DNA from 2 places in the Pseudonocardia lutea genome. Region 1 is predicted to be linked to the other one. Evidence: riboswitches for the same ligand, from Rfam matches in the RefSeq annotation. Region 1 holds a riboswitch; the other holds the start of a gene.

What was found. Region 1 has a riboswitch for cobalamin ahead of cobN (cobaltochelatase subunit CobN). Riboswitches for the same ligand answer to the same signal wherever they lie in the genome.
Region 2: linked by a shared signal. The riboswitch ahead of ACFQH9_RS23210 (hypothetical protein) and the one ahead of cobN (cobaltochelatase subunit CobN) in region 1 are both predicted to bind cobalamin.

What each region holds. Positions count from the first base shown of each region.
Region 1 is NZ_JBHSQK010000113.1:9,893-18,069, forward strand. It holds gene cobJ (precorrin-3B C(17)-methyltransferase) at 1-636, opposite strand, end outside; gene ACFQH9_RS30755 (precorrin-8X methylmutase) at 633-1,286, opposite strand; gene cobG (precorrin-3B synthase) at 1,283-2,563, opposite strand; cobalamin riboswitch at 2,657-2,779, shown strand; gene cobN (cobaltochelatase subunit CobN) at 2,844-6,590, shown strand; gene ACFQH9_RS30770 (oxygen-binding di-iron domain-containing protein) at 6,662-7,393, shown strand; gene ACFQH9_RS30775 (MFS transporter) at 7,397-8,177, opposite strand, start outside.
Region 2 is NZ_JBHSQK010000065.1:14,815-22,991, forward strand. It holds gene ACFQH9_RS23200 (DNA polymerase IV) at 1-665, shown strand, start outside; gene cobT (nicotinate-nucleotide--dimethylbenzimidazole phosphoribosyltransferase) at 811-2,532, opposite strand; gene ACFQH9_RS23210 (hypothetical protein) at 2,529-2,948, opposite strand; cobalamin riboswitch at 2,968-3,124, opposite strand; tRNA gene ACFQH9_RS23215 (tRNA-Gly) at 3,304-3,379, shown strand; gene ACFQH9_RS23220 (histidine phosphatase family protein) at 3,388-3,972, opposite strand; gene cobA (uroporphyrinogen-III C-methyltransferase) at 3,969-5,180, opposite strand; gene ACFQH9_RS23230 (cobalamin biosynthesis protein) at 5,200-5,781, opposite strand; gene ACFQH9_RS23235 (cobyrinate a,c-diamide synthase) at 5,778-7,133, opposite strand; gene cobO (cob(I)yrinic acid a,c-diamide adenosyltransferase) at 7,127-7,741, opposite strand; partial or broken gene ACFQH9_RS23245 (vWA domain-containing protein) at 7,789-8,177, opposite strand, start outside.

The DNA of each region.
Region 1 (8,177 bases):
GGCCCGGTCGAGCTTGCCGGCGTCGGCGAAGGCCTCGCGGACGGTGGTGAAGGTGCGGCCCAGCTTCATGACGGCCGCGGAGTCGGTGGTGCGCAGGCGCTCGGCGAGCACCTCGCGGGGCAGCGTGCCCGGCAGGATCGTGAGGATCTCGTCGCGTTCGACGAGCGGCTGCCCGAGCGCGGCCGCGGCGGCGCTCACCGAGGTCACCCCGGGCACGACCTCGGCGCGGAACCGGCCGGCGAGGCGCTTGTGCATGTGCATGTAGGAGCCGTAGAAGAGCGGGTCGCCCTCGGCGAGCAGCACCACGTCGCGGCCCGCCGCCAGGTGCGCGGCCAGGCGCCCGGCGGCCTCGGCGTAGAACTCGTCGATCGCGCCCTGGTAGCCACCGGGGTGGTCGACGGTCTCGGTGGTGACCGGGTAGACCAGCGGCTCCTCGATCTGGTCGCCGCGCAGGTGCGGCTCGGCGATCCGGCGCGCGATCGAGCGGCCGTGCCGGGCGGAGTGGTAGGCGATCACGTCCGCGGCGCCGACGAGCCGCGCGGCCTTGAGCGTGACGAGGTCGGGGTCGCCGGGGCCGAGCCCGACCCCGTAGAGGGTCCCGGGCCGAACCGAGGAGTCGCGGGCGGGCTCGCTCATGCCTGGCTCTCCTGCTCTGTCACGATCTCTTGATCGTTCGCGAGGGCGTTCAGGGCCGCCGCCGTGATCGCGGAGCCGCCGCGCCGGCCGTGGACCACGAGGTACTCGAGGTCGGCGCGGGCGGCGAGGGCCGCCTTGGACTCCGCGGCGCCGATGAACCCGACGGGGATGCCGAGGACCGCGGCCGGGCGGGGCGCGCCGGCGTCGATCATGTCGAGGAGGTGGAACAGCGCGGTCGGCGCGTTGCCGATGGCGACCACGGCGCCGTCGAGCCGGTCGCGCCAGAGCTCCATCGCGGCGGCCGACCGCGTGTTGCCGATCCGCTCGGCGATGCCGGGGACCTCGGGCTCGCGCAGGGTGCAGACGACCTCGTTGTCCTTCGGCAGCCGCGCCCGGGTCACGCCGGAGGCGACCATCATCGCGTCGCAGAGGATGGGTGCGCCGTCCTGCAGGGCCTTGCGCGCGGCCGTCACCGCGCCGGGGGAGAAGCCGACGTCGCGGGTGAGGTCGACCTGCCCGCACGCGTGGATCATCCGGACGACGACGTACGCGACGTCGGGCGGGAAGGCCGACAGGTCGGCCTCGGCCCGGATCGTGGCGAAGCTCCGCCGGTAGATCTCGGCGCCGTCGCGGAGGTAGTCGCTGGTCATGCGGGGGTGTCTCCTGCGGGGGTCAGGGTCAGGGCGGTGGAGAGGTCGGGGACGGCCCGGTCCCGCACGGCGTAGGTGCCGTCGGGCAGGGCGACGACGTCGAGGTGCGCCTCGTGCGGCGCCCCGCAGCGCCGCTCGCAGCCGACGACGTGGGTGCGGGGCAGGGGTCCGCTGCCGTGGGCCAGCACGGCGCGGACGTCGGCGCGGACGTCGGCGTGCGACTTCGCGCAGCCCGGCCGGCCGGCACAGGCGCTCAGCGCGAGGGCGGGTGCGTCGCCGGTGAGCACGAACCCGTGGGCGCGCAGGCGTTGCCGGGCGTCGGGCGCGGGATCGGGCAGCACGAGGGTGCGCCAGGGCGTCACGATCGTCTCGGGTGCGGCGGCGGCCAGCCCGCCCAGCTGCGCCGCCGAGATCTCGCCCAGCACGGGGGCGACGCCGAGGGCCTCGCCGCCGTCGTCACGGGGGATCGGGCCGACCGGAACCGTCGACTCGCGCTGCCGGAACTGCCGACTCGCGGTGCCGGAACCGCCGACTCGCGGTGCCGGATCTCCCGACTCGCGGGGGAGGAGGGCGGCGGCGATGCGGGCGGGGGCGTCGGGGACCTCGGCGGCACGCCAGGCACCGGCGCAACCGGCCCGCGCCTCCTCGCGGAGCGTGAGAAACACCTCAGCGGCGGCGACGAGCAGGGCGGGCGCGTCGGCCGGGGCGCAGGCCACCGCCGTCGGTGCCCCCGCGACCTGCAGGAACCCGCGGTCCGGCGCCTCCGCGACCCAGCACAGGTCCGGCCGCTCGGCCGCGACGTCACCTCTCCCGTCGTCGAGGGCGAACAGGAACCGGCCGGGCAGGGCGGCGAGCGCGGGGCGGGCGCAGAGCGCCTCGTCGAGGGCGCGGGCCAGACCCCGGACGTCCGCCCGTCCGCCGGTCAGCCCGGACAGCGGCGAGGTCAGGACGTTGCGCACCCGCTCGTGCGACGGCGCCGGGACCAGGCCCGCCGCGGCGAGCCGCGAGACGAGCCGCGGGTCCTCCCGGTCCAGGCCCCTGAGCTGCAGGTTCCCGCGCGAGGTGAGGTGCACCGCGCCGTCGCCGAGCTCCTCGGCGCACGCCGCGAGCACCCGCAGCTGGGCCGCGGTGACCACCCCGCCCGGCAGGCGGACGCGGGCCAGCGCGCCGTCGGCCGCGTCGTGCGGCGCGAGCACGCCGGGGCAGGCGTCGGCGCGCGAGCGTGCGGCCGCTGGAGGGGTGGGCACGGCGGCCCGGGCCGGGGGCGGGTGGGGCACAGCAGGCACTGTAAACAGGAACCGGCCGGCTTGACGCGGAGTGATCCCGTTGCGGAGAGTGGCCCGAGACAACCGCATACGGCGAGCGGGACCCAGGAAGACCGGTGCGAGTCCGGCGCGGTCCCGCCACTGTCACCGGGGAGCAGACCCCGCACGGACGGCCACGGGGCGACCTGGAAGGCCGGGGCGAGCGCGGATCCGGGAGCCAGGACACTGACCCGCCCGCCGCGCACCAGCCACCGACCCGGGACGCGGATCCCGCAGGAGAGGACCACCTTCGATGAGCGCTGCCCCGATCCTGCTGCTCTCGACCTCGGACACCGACCTCCTCTCCGCCCGGGCCGCCGGCGCCGACTTCCGCCTGGCCAACCCCAACCGGGTGCTGCTCGACGAGCTGCCGGCAATGGTCGCCGAGGCCGCCGTCGTCGTGGTGCGGGTGCTGGGCGGGTACCGGTACTGGGAGGAGGGCCTGGACCTCCTGCGCGCCTCCGGCACCCCGCTGGTCGCGCTCGGCGGCGAGATGGCGCCCGACGCGGAGATGATGGAGCTCTCCACGGTGCCCGCGGGCGTCGCGGCCGAGGCGCACACCTACTTCGCGCAGGGCGGCGCCGAGAACCTCCGCCAGCTGCACGCCTTCCTCTCCGACACGGTGCTGCTCACCGGCGAGGGATTCGCGCCGCCGATCGCCCTGCCCGAATGGGGAGTACTGGAGCGTCCCGGATCCGGCACCGCGGCGCCGGTGCAGGGCCCGACGGTCGCGGTCCTCTACTACCGCGCCCAGCAGCTCGCCGGGAACACCGCCTACGTCGAGGCGCTCTGCCGGGCGATCGAGGCCGCGGGCGCCACGCCGCTGCCGCTCTTCTGCGCCTCCCTGCGGCAGGCCCCGCCCGCGCTGCTGGAGACGTTGCGGAGCGCGGACGCCCTGGTGGTCACCGTGCTCGCGGCGGGCGGGACCAAGCCCGCCCACGCCCAGGCGGGCGGCGAGGACGAGGAGTGGGACGTCGCGGAGCTCGCCGCGCTGGACGTCCCGATCCTGCAGGGCCTCTGCCTCACCTCGAGCCGGGCCGCGTGGGAGGAGAACGACGACGGGCTGTCCCCGCTCGACGTCGCCACCCAGGTCGCCGTGCCCGAGTTCGACGGCCGGCTGATCACGGTGCCGTTCTCCTTCAAGGAGGTCGACGCGGACGGCCTGTCCGTCTACGTCCCGGACCCCGAGCGGGCCGCGCGGGTCGCCGGGATCGCCGTGCGGCACGCCAACCTGCGCCGGATCCCCAACGCGGACAAGAAGATCGTGCTGATGCTGTCGGCGTACCCGACCAAGCACGCGCGGATCGGGAACGCGGTGGGGCTGGACACCCCGGCCTCGACGGTCGCGCTGCTGCGCGCGATGGACCGGGCGGGCTACGACGTCGGCGAGTTCCCCGGCGTCGCGGCGCAGGACGGCGACGCGCTCGTCCATGCCCTGATCGAGGCCGGGGGCCAGGACCCGGACTGGCTCACCGAGGAGAAGCTGGCCGGCAACCCGATCCGGATCTCCGCGGCGCGGTACCGGCAGTGGTTCGCCACGTTGCCCGAGGACTTCCGCGCCGGCGTCGAGGAGCACTGGGGGCCCGCGCCCGGCGAGCACTACGTGCAGGCGGGCGACCTCGTCGTCGCGGCGTTGCGCTCGGGGAACGTCACGCTGATGGTCCAGCCGCCCCGCGGCTTCGGCGAGAACCCGGTCGCGATCTACCACGACCCGGACCTGCCGCCCTCGCACCACTACCTGGCCGCCTACCGGTGGCTCGCCGCCCGGGAGAGCGACGGCGGCTTCGGCGCCGACGCCGTGGTGCACATCGGCAAGCACGGCAACCTGGAGTGGCTGCCCGGCAAGACCCTCGGCATGTCCGCCTCCTGCGGCACCGACGCGGCGCTCGGCGACCTCCCGCTGATCTACCCGTTCCTGGTCAACGACCCGGGCGAGGGCACGCAGGCCAAGCGGCGGGCGCACGCCACGCTCGTCGACCACCTGATCCCGCCGATGGCCCGCGCCGAGACCTACGGCGACATCGCGCGACTCGAGCAGCTGCTCGACGAGCACGCGAACGTCTCCGCCCTCGACCCGGCCAAGCTGCCCGCGATCCGCCAGCAGATCTGGACGCTGATGACCGCGGCGAGGATGGACCACGACCTCGGGCTCGACGAGCGCCCGCACGAGGCCGAGTTCGACGACATGCTGCTGCACGTCGACGGCTGGCTGTGCGAGATCAAGGACGTCCAGATCCGGGACGGCCTGCACGTCCTGTCGGTCGCCCCGGAGGGGGAGACCCGGGTCGACCTGGTGCTGGCGATGCTGCGGGCCCGGCAGATGTGGGGCGGCGAGCAGAGCGTCCCCGGCCTGCGCGAGGCCCTCGGCCTGGTCGAGGACGGCAGCGCGGTGCGCGGCACGGTCGACGAGGTCGAGGCCCTCGCCCACGCCCTGGTCGCCGACATGGAGGCCGCGGGCTGGGACCCCGACGCCGCCCGGACCGTGGTGAGCGCGCGACTCGGCACCCCGGATCTCGCGACTCGCGCTGCCGGAACTCCCGACTCGCGGGAGGGGGAACCGGATTCCGCGAGGCGGGAGGAACAGCACCGCGAGTCGGGAGACTCCGCACCGCGAGTCGGGAGCTGCGAACAGCTCGACGGCGGCGACCCGGCGGTCGTCGAGAAGATCCTGCGGTTCGCGGCGACCGAGGTGGTGCCGCGGCTGGCGGAGACGGCGCACGAGATCGACCGGGTGCTGCACGCCCTCGACGGCGGGTTCATCCCTGCCGGCCCCTCCGGGTCGCCGCTGCGCGGGCTGATCAACGTGCTGCCGACCGGCCGGAACTTCTACTCGGTCGACCCCAAGGCCGTGCCCAGCCGGCTGGCCTGGGAGACCGGGCAGGCCATGGCGGACTCGCTCGTCGAGCGCTACCGCCGCGACCACGACGGCGAGTACCCGCGTTCGGTCGGCCTGTCCGTGTGGGGCACCAGCGCGATGCGGACCAGCGGCGACGACGTGGCGGAGGTCTTCGCGCTGCTCGGCGTGCGGCCCGTGTGGGACGAGATGTCCCGGCGCGTCACGCGGCTCGAGGTGATCGACCTCGAGGAGCTCGGCCGCCCGCGGATCGACGTCACCGTGCGCATCTCCGGGTTCTTCCGGGACGCGTTCCCGCACGTCCTGGCCCTGCTCGACGACGCCGTCCAGCTCGTCGGCGACCTCGACGAGCCCGCGGAGCAGAACTTCGTCAAGGCCCACGTGCTGCAGGACGAGCAGCGCACCGGCGACCGCCGCCGCGCCACCACCCGGATCTTCGGCTCCAAGCCCGGCACGTACGGGGCGGGGCTGCTGCAGCTCGTCGACTCGAAGAACTGGCGCGACGACGCCGACCTCGCCGAGGTCTACACGACCTGGGGCGGCTACGCCTACGGCCGTGGCCTCGACGGCGCCCCGGCGCGGGACGACATGGAGGCGGCCTACCGGCGGATCGCGGTGGCGGCCAAGAACACCGACACCCGCGAGCACGACATCGCCGACTCGGACGACTACTACCAGTACCACGGCGGGATGGTGGCGACCGTCCGCGCGCTGACCGGCTCCGCACCCGAGGCGTACGTCGGCGACTCGACCCGGCCCGACGCCGTCCGGACCCGGACCCTGCACGAGGAGACCGCGCGCGTCTTCCGGGCCCGGGTGGTCAACCCGCGCTGGATCGAGGCCATGCGCCGGCACGGGTACAAGGGCGCCTTCGAGATGGCGGCGACCGTCGACTACCTCTTCGGCTGGGACGCGACCACCGGTGTCGTCGCCGACTGGCAGTACGAGAAGCTCACCGAGAGCTACGTGCTGGACCCGGACAACCGCAAGTTCCTCTCCGAGTCCAACCCCTGGGCGTTGCACGGCATGGCCGAGCGGCTGCTCGAGGCGGTGGAGCGGGGGCTGTGGGAGGCACCGGAGCAGGCCACGCTCGACGCGCTGCGCCAGGCCTACCTGGAGACCGAGGGCGACCTCGAGGCGGAGTAGGGCCGGAAGGACGTATCGGGATCGGGCCCCTCGGCCGGACACTCGGGCACCCGTTCCGAGGAGGCCGCCCGATGGAGACCGTCGTCGACGAGATCGCCCCCGATCTCTACCGGCTGTCCACGTTCGTGGAGCCGGTGAACCTCGCCTTCAACCAGTACCTGGTGGCGGGCGAGGACCCGCTGCTCTTCCACTGCGGACCCCGGCAGATGTTCCCGCTGGTCAGCGGGGCGGTCGCGCGGGTGCTGCCGGTCGAACGGCTGCGCTGGATCTCCTTCGGGCACGTGGAGTCCGACGAGTGCGGCGCGATGAACGACTGGCTCGCGGCGGCCCCGCGGGCCGAGGTCGTGCACGGCATCCTCGGGGTGATGGTGTCGCTCAACGACCTGGCCGACCGCCCACCGCGTGCCCTGCAGAACGGCGAGACCCTGGAGCTCGGCGGGCGCCGGGTGCGCTGGATCGACACCTCGCACGTGCCGCACGGCTGGGAGTCCGGGCTGCTGTACGAGGAGACGACCGGCACGCTGCTCTGCGGGGACCTGTTCACCGCGACGGGGCACGGACCCGCGGTGGCCGAGTCCGATCCGGTCGAACCGGCCCTCGCGGCCGAGGCGCTGTTCCACGCGACGGCGCTGACCCCGGGCACCGGCCCGGCCGTCCGCGCGCTGGCCGACCTGCGTCCCGAGGCGCTGGGCCTGATGCACGGCCCGGTCTTCCGGGGTGACGCGACGGCGGCGCTGACCGAGCTGGGCGACGCCTACGACCGCCTGCTCGACGAGGCCCTCGCCGCGCGCACCCCGGCCTGACGGTCACGGGGCGGGTCGGGCGGCGCCCTCCGCGCGGGTGGTGCCGCGCCGGGCGGTGGCGGCCAGCGGGCTGGCGACGTCCTCGAGGGACTTGCCCTCGGCGTCGATCCCGAGGAACCAGCCCACGATCCCGCCGATCACCATCACGGCCGCGCCGAGGACGTACCCCCAGAACAGCCGGATCGGCTCCGAGCCGTCGCCGATCAGCCCGCCGTAGATCACCGGGCCGAGGGCGCCGAAGCACTGCGCGATCGCGAAGAACACCGCGATCGCCTTGGCGCGCACCTCCAGCGGGAAGCTCTCGCTGACCGTGAGGTAGGCCGAGCTGGCGCCGGCGGAGGCGAAGAAGAACACTACCGCCCAGGCGATCGTCTGCGTGACCGCGTTGAGCACGCCCGCCTCGAACAGCCACGCGGTGACCGCCAGCAGCACCCCGGCGAGGGCGTACGTCGAGAAGATCATCTTGCGGCGGCCGACGGTGTCGAACAGGTGGCCCAGGATCAGCGGCCCGGCGAGGTTCCCGACGGCGAAGGCGATCAGGTAGACCGGCTGCGACTCCGACGGCACACCGAAGAACTTGCCCAGGACCAGGGTGTAGGTGAAGAAGATCGCGTTGTAGAGGAAGGACTGGGTGATCATCAGCGTGGCGCCGAGGATCGCCCGCGAGGGGTACTCCCGGAACAGCACCCGGGTCAGCGCGAGGTAGCCGATCTGGGAGGTCGGGGTCAGCTCGATCGCCTTGTCGTCCGGGACCTTCTCCAGGCGCCTGCCGCTCCGCTCGACC
Region 2 (8,177 bases), on a different contig from region 1:
ACCTCACCGCGATGGACGACGTCCTGCGCGAGGTCGGTCGGATGACGGCGGCGGCCCACCGCCGCCTCGTCGTCGACGGCCGGGCGGCCCGCACCGTCACGGTCAAGGCGCGCAACGCGGACTTCGAGACCCACACCCGCTCCGAGACCACCGCCTTCGCCTCGACGGATCTCGCGACCCTCACGGCCGTCGCGCAGCGACTCGCCCGCACGGCGGTGCCCGAGGGCGGGGTGCGGCTGGTCGGGGTGTCGCTGTCGGGGTTGTCCGAGAGCCCGCCGCCGGCGCTGTTCGAGGCGGTGCCCTCGGCGACGGGGTGGACCACCGCACCGCTCGCCGCGCCCCCGGATGCCGTCGAGGCGGACACCGTGCTCACCGTCGACACCTCCGAGGAGGCGCATCCGGAACCCGGGACGGAGTTCGGGCCGCGCCCGGGCGGGCGGCACGGTCCGCGCGACCCGGCGAGTCCCTGGCGGGCCGGCGACGACGTCGCGCACACCGAGCACGGGCACGGCTGGGTGCAGGGCGCGGGGCACGGCCGGGTCACGGTCCGGTTCGAGACGCGGGCGACCGGGCCCGGTCCGGCGCGCACCTTCGCCGCGGACGACCCGGCCCTCTCCTTCGCCGATCCCGTCGAGAGCTGGCGCCTGCCCTCACCCGCCCACTGACGAAGGCGCGGCTCCGCGCGGACCGACCCTGAAGACCCGCAATATGGTTCCACAACGCGGGTCAGGCCCATGGATGAGCGCATTGTGGTTCCACAATGTGACCAGACCGGCGGGAATGCGCATCATGGTTCCTTGACGCGCCCCCTCACGCGTCCTTGTCCGCCACCCCCGCGGCGTCGAAGGTGGCGACGTCGGCGAGCGCCCGCGCCGCACCCTGCACCACCGGCAGGGCGAGCAGCGCGCCCGTCCCCTCCCCCAGCCGCATCCCGAGGTCGAGCAGCGGCTCCAGCCCGAGGTGCGCCGTCGTGATCCGGTGTCCCGGCTCGGCGGAGCGGTGCCCGGCCACGCAGGCGGCCACGGCGTCGGGCGCCAGGACCGAGGCGACGAGGGCCGCGGCCCCGGCGTTGACGCCGTCGAGCAGCACCGGCACGCGCAGCGCGGCGGCACCGAGGACGAACCCGGCGATCCCGGCGTGCTCGAGCCCGCCGAAGGCGGCGAGCAGGCCGAGCCCGTCGGTGGGGTCCGGGGTGTGGAGGGCCAGCGCCTGCCGGACGACGGCGGTCTTGCGGACGAGCGTCGCGTCGTCGATCCCGGTGCCCCGCCCGGTCGCCCCGGCCGGGTCCGCCCCGGTCACGGCGCAGATCAGCGCGGCCGCGGCGGTGGTGTTGGCGATGCCCATGTCGCCGGTGACCAGGCACCGGTTCCCCGCGGCGACCAGGTCCCGCGCCACCTCGATCCCGGCCTCGACGGCCCGGCGGGCCTGGTCCCGGGTCAGCGCCGGGCCGACCGTCATGTCCGCGGTGCCCGCCGCGATCCGGCGCGGGAGCAGCCCGGGCACGGGGTCGAGGGGTGCCGCGACGCCGACGTCGACCACCTGGACCTCGGCCCCGAGCTGCCGCGCGAAGGCGTTGACCACCGCCCCGCCGGCCAGGAAGTTCCCGACCATCTGCGCGGTGACCTCCTGCGGCCACGGGCTCACGCCCTGCGCGTGCACGCCGTGGTCCCCGGCGAACACCGCGACGGCCGCGGGCTCGGGCACCGGCGGCGGGCACTGCCCGGCGATCCCGGCGAGCCGCACCGCGAGGTCCTCGACCCGGCCGAGCGAGCCGCGCGGCTTGGTCATCCGGTCGAGCCGGTCCCGGGCCTCCGCCTCGGCGGCGGCGTCGGCGGGCCGGATCGCGGCCACGGTCTCGTCGAGCAGGGTCATCGCCACCTCCCCGGGCAGCGCCCGGTCTCCGTACCGTTCCTGGTGCACCGCCCACCGCAGCGGGCGGCGGCGGGCCCAGCCCGCGGTCGCCAGCTCCGGCTCCGGCGCGAACTCGCGCACGTGCCCGAGGCACAGGTACGCCACCACCTCGACGTGCGCGGGCAGCCCGAGCAGCGCGGCGAGGGCGCGCAGGCCGGCGTCGTCGAAGAAGCTCACCCAGCCGACGCCGAGGCCCTCGGCCCGGGCGGCCAGCCACAGGTTCTGCACCGCCGAGGCCGTGGAGTGCGCGGCCATCTCGGGGCGTCCGTGGCGGCCGAGCACGTGCCGGCCCCCGCGCGTGGGGTCGGAGGTGACGACGACGTTGACCGGGGTGTCGAGCACCGCCTCCACCTTGAGCGCGCCGAACGCCTCCGCCCGGGCGCGCGGCAGGGACGCGGCGAACGCCGCCCGCTGCGCCGCGACCAGCTGCGCCACCCGCTCGCGCGTCGCCCGGTCCCGCACCACGACGAAGTCCCAGGGCTGGGAGAACCCGACGCTCGGCGCGGCGTGCGCGGCCTCGAGCACGCGGTGGAGCGCGGCGTCGTCGACCGGCTCGTCGGGCAGGAACCCGGTGCGCACGTCGCGGCGGCCGTGGACGACCTCGTAGAAGTCGCCGGTCACCAGGGCATCGGGGTCAGCCGCGGCGGGACGAGCGAGACCCCGGGCCGCGCCTCGGCGTGGATCCCGGCGACCCGGAGGCCGTCGAGCAGCGCCCGGCAGCCCGGGTTCGCCGCGGGGTCCCCGGGCACGGCGAGCACCACGCGGGTGGCCCCGAGACCGACCAGGTCGGCGACGGCGGCGCCCGCCCCGGCCAGGTCCGCCAGGCGCTCGACGCGCCAGGCCTCGGCGTAGAACAGGACCGTCGACTCGACGTCCAGGGTGGCCAGGACGGCGTCGGCGGCGGCGAGCAGGTCGGCGCCCTCGGCGGTCTCGGGATCACCCCCGCCGGTGCCGAGAACCGTCACGGTGGGGGTGCGCGCAGCGGTGTCGCGACCGTCGCCGGTCATCCTGGCCTCCTCGAGGGTCCGCGCCCTCATCGTCGGAACCGTGCGACGGCGGCGAGTGTCCTGGCTCCCGGATCGACGCGCGCCCCCGGCCTTCCCACCCTCGCGGGCGGTGACCCTCGGGTGGGGACGCGCTCCCCGGTCACAGTGGCGGGACCGCGCCGGATTCACACCGGCTTCCTCCACTGCCGTCGCCCACGACGACACCACGCCGCGGGCGGAGACGCAAGCGGCCGGGCGTCACACCCGGTCGACCGGTGAGGCCCTATACCGCAGCGGCCCGTCGCGCTGGGTGATCACCCCCTGGTCGGAGGGGCTTCCGAGGTGCGGTACCGTGGTCGGCGTCGGAGCGAGCAGCGCCGGCGGCCCCGGGTGACCGGGTGCAGATGCGGACGTAGCGCAGCTGGTAGCGCATCACCTTGCCAAGGTGAGGGTCGCGGGTTCGAGTCCCGTCGTCCGCTCCACGAGCTCCTCAGCCGCGCGCGGCCGGCTGTTCCGCCCGCTCCCACCTTTCCGGCCCGACCGGTCGCAGGGCGACGACCGTGCCGTTGGGCGGGAGCTCCCGCGGCGCCTCCTCGACCGCCAGCCCGCAGGCCGCGACGACCAGGGCGCGCAGCGTCTCGCCGTGGGTGACCAGGACGACCGATCGCGCCGGGGGCAGGGCGCGCAGCACCCGCTGCGCCCGCGCGTGCAGCTCCCGGCCCGTCTCCCCGCCGGGCGGCGCCCAGTCGGGATCCGCGCCCGCCAACGCCGCCGCGCAGTCCGCGGCCGGGCGGCCCTCCCACTCGCCGTGCGACTGCTCGCACAGCCCGGGGCACTCCCGCACCGGCACGCCCAGGACCCGGCCGACCGCCGCGGCCGTCTCCGCCGCGCGCCGCTGCGGGCTCGTGAGGACCAGCGCGCCCGCGCCGACCCGCAGCGCCTCCGCCGCCGCGCGTGCCTGTGCGCGGCCCCGCGCCGTCAACCCGACGTGAGCGGTGCGGCCCTGCAGCAGGCCGGCGGCGTTCCAGGTGCTCTCGCCGTGCCGGACCAGGTGCAGCACCGGCGCGGCGCTCACCCCTCGGCCGACAGCCCCGCGACCGGGCCGATCACGATGATCGCCGGTGGGCTGATCTCCTGCTCCTTGATCCGCATCGCGACCGTGCCGAGCGTGGCGCGCAGGGTGCGCTGGATGCGGGTGGTGCCGTCCTGGATCACGCCGACGGGGGTGTCCGCGGGCCGGCCGTACTCGATCAGGGCGGCGGCGAACTGCGCGATCCGCTCGACCGCCATCATGAGCACGATCGTGCCGCGCATCCGGCCGAGGGCCTGCCAGTCGACGAGGCTGCGCGGGTCGTCCGGGGCGACGTGCCCGGACACGACGACGATCTCGTGCGCGACCCCGCGGTGGCTGACCGGGATCCCCGCCACGGCGGGCGCCGCGAAGGCGCTGGTGATGCCGGGGACGACGGTGACCGGCACCCCGGCCGCGGTGCAGGCCTGCACCTCCTCGAACCCGCGCCCGTAGACGAACGGGTCGCCGCCCTTGAGCCGCACCACGAACTTCCCGGCCTTCGCGTGCTCGACCAGCAGCTCGTTGATCCGCTGCTGGGCCATCGCGCGGCCGTAGGGGATCTTCGAGGCGTCGATGACCTCGACGTCCGGGCCCAGCTCCTCGATCAGGTCGCGCGGGCCGAGCCGGTCGGCGACCACGACCTCCGCCCGGGACAGCAGCCGGCGGCCGCGGACGGTGATCAGCTCGGGGTCGCCGGGGCCGCCGCCGACCAGGGCGACACCCGGCAGCACCGGATCGGCCGAGTCCGCCACCACGCCCGCCTGCAGGGCCTCGACCAGCGCGGTCCGCACGGCGGCCGAGCGGCGGTGGGCACCCTTGGCCAGGACGCCGACGGTCAGCCCGTCGTACCGACCCGTGGCGGGGGTGACGGCGGTGCCGAGGCGCCCGTCGTCCGCCCGGACGCAGAAGACCCGGCGACACTCGGCCTCGGCGCCGACGGCCGCGTTGACCTCGGGGTCGTCCGTGCACGCGAGGGCGTACCAGGCCCCGTCGAGGTCGCCCTCGGCGTAGCGCCGCGGCGTCCAGGTGATCTCCCGGGCCGAGGCCATGCCCTCGACGGCCGGGGTCACGTCCGGCGCGACGACCTCGACGAGCGCCCCCGACGCGATCAACCGGGAGATCCGCCGCTGCGCCACCTGCCCTCCCCCGACGACGACCACCTTCCGCCCGGCGAGCTCGAGGCCGACGAGGTACTGGTCGTGCTGGGTCACGTGCAGGTCCTTCCGCGGATCACCCGGCGGGCTGGTCGTGGGCCGGCGTTCCCTGAGGAGACGGAGGCGGGACGTGCCCGGGGTCACCCCGGGTTCCCTGACGCCGACCGCGGAAGCATAACGAGCCGACGATCGGAGCTGAACGGTCCCGGACCGGGGACGCCTCTCCCGATGGCGAGTTCCCCCTGGTCAGGGAGGTGTGCCCGACGCGGGCGGCGGCGACCGTCACATCCCCCACGATCGTCTTGGGCACCACGAGCCGCGGCTGCGCACCGAGCTCGGACGCCACCAGGAGGGCCGCGGCCTCGGCGACGGACGGTGTGCCGACCGCCTCGCCGACCCGGGCGCTGCCCGGCACCGGGACGGCCGCCAGGGCCCCGGCCGGCCGCACCTCCAGCCGCGCGGGCGCGATGGCGTCGAGCACGCCCCGCTCCCCCGCCTTGGCCTCCACGGAGGCGTAGACGACGGCGACCTCCCCGATCACGTCCCGGACGACCGCGAGCGCCGCCCGCACCGCCGCGGCCGACACCCCACGCCGTGCCCCGATCCCGACCACGCACCGGCCGCCGTCGGGGCCATCGGTGGGGTCGCCGTCGCTCACGACCCGACCTGAGCAGCGGGAACGTGCGCCGCCAGGAACCGGGCCACGGAGCCGGGCGTGCCGGCCGGGTGCGTGTGGAGGAACGACGCGTGCACCCCGCCCGCGACGAAGCCCTCCGGCTGCCCGCCGCGCCAGCCCCACGCCGCGGCCGCACCGGCCCGCGGGGTGACCGCGCAGTGGTGGAACTCGTGTCCGCCGACCCGCTCGCCGGCGGCGAAGCCGGTCGAGTCGCTCAGCGCCACGGCGTCGCGGTAGCCGAGGGTCAGCCGGCCGGCCATCGCGGCCGTGGCGTCGAGGGCCCCGACCAGCGGGACGCCGTCGAGCTCGCGGCACAGGTAGAGCAGCCCGCCGCACTCCGCGCGGATCGGGGCACCGGTGGCGGCGAGCGCGCGGATCGCGGCGAGCAGGCCGGTGTTGGCGCCGAGGTCGCGGACGTGCTCCTCGGGGAACCCCCCGGGCAGGACGAGCCCGCCGACACCCGCGGGCAGGGTCTCCTCGCGCAGCGGGTCGACGAGCACGACCTCGGACCCCGCCGCCTCGAGCAGCTCGACGTGTTCGGCGTAGCCGAAGGAGAAGGCCTCGCCGCCCAGGACCGCGGTGCGCAGGCCCGGCCCGGCGCGGACACCGCCCAGCTCGGAGGCCGGGTCCCACACCGGCCCCGCCGGCAGCGGCTCGGCCACCCGGACCACGGCGTCGAGGTCGACGTGTTCGGCGACGAGCGCCGCCATCGCGTCGACCGCCGCGATCGCCGCGGCCCCGTGCTCCACCGCCGTCACCAGGCCCAGGTGGCGCGACGGCACGACCAGTTCCGTCCGCCGCGGCAGGACGCCGAGCACCGGCAGCCCGATCTCGTCGCACGCCGCGCGCAGCACCTCCTCGTGCCGCGCCGACCCGACCCGGTTGAGGATCACCCCGGCGAGGCGCGTGGTCGGGTCGAAGCTGCGGAAGCCGTGCACCAGCGCGGCGACCGACCGCGACTGGCCCCGGCAGTCCACGACGAGCACCACGGGCGCGCCCACCATGGCCGCGACCTGCGCCGTCGAGCCGTAGCCGTCGGCCACCCGGCCGTCGAACAGCCCCATGACGCCCTCGATCACCGCGATCTCGCAGCCCGCGGCGCCGTGCCGGACCAGCGGACCGATCCGCTGCTCGCCGACGAGGACCGGGTCGAGGTTCCGGCCCGGCCGGCCGGCGGCGAGGGTGTGGTAGCCGGGGTCGATGTAGTCCGGCCCGATCTTGAACGGCGCGACCGCGGTGCCCCGCCGCGCCAGCGCGGCCATGAGGCCGGTGGCGACCGTCGTCTTCCCGGATCCGGACGCCGGGGCGGCGACGACGACCGCCCGGGCTACCACTCGATCCCCCGCTGCCCCTTCTGCCCGGCGTCCATCGGGTGCTTGATCTTGGTCGTCTGCATGACGAGGTCGGCGGCCTCGATCAGCTCGGGCGCCGCGTCCCGGCCGGTGATGATCACGTGCTGGCGGCCCTCCCGCGCGGTGAGCACCTCGACCACCTCGTGCACGTCGACCCAGCCCCACTTGAGCGGGTAGGTGAACTCGTCGAGCACGTAGACCTCGTGGACCCGGCTCTCGATCCGGCGGCGGATCTCCCGCCAGCCCTCGAGCGCGGCGGCGGCGTGGTCCTCCTCGCCGCCGGCCTTGCGGCTCCAGCTCCAGCCCGAGCCCATCTTGTGCCACTCCACGGGGCCGCCCTCGCCGGTCTGCTCGTGCAGCCGACCGAGCGCGCGGAAGGCCTCCTCCTCGCCGACCTTCCACTTCGCCGACTTCACGAACTGGAACACGCCGATCGACCAGCCCTGGTTCCAGCCGCGCAGGGCGAGCCCGAAGGCCGCCGTCGACTTGCCCTTCATCTCGCCGGTGTGCACCACCAGTAGCGGGCGGTTGCGGCGCTGGCGGGTGGTGAGCCCGTCCTGCGGAACGGTCGTGACCTGGCCCTGGGGCATCGGTCGTCCTCCCTGGTCGGCGCGGTGATCGGTCCGGGTGGGCCGCGCTACGCGGTCGCGGCGGCGGTCAGGTCGGCGACGGTGAGCTCGTCGACCGTGATGACGGGGGCGCGGGCCGCCGCCGCGACCTGCCGGGCGAGGCCGAGCCTCACGAACCCGGACTCGCAGTCGACCACCACGGTGTGCACGCCGTCGGTGGCGAGCAGCCCGGCCGCGCGCCGCGCGTCGCCGACGGGATCGCCGCCGGGCCGGGTGGCGACGGTCGCCCGCCCGTCCGTCAGCAGGACGACGAGCGGCCGGCGGCGCGGGTCCCGCACCCGCTCGGCGGCGAGGGTGCGGCGGGCGAGCAGCAGGCCGTCGGCCAGCGGGGTGCGGCCGCCGGTGCGCATCGCCGCCATGCGGACCTGCGCGGTCGGGACGCTCGTCGTCGGCGGGA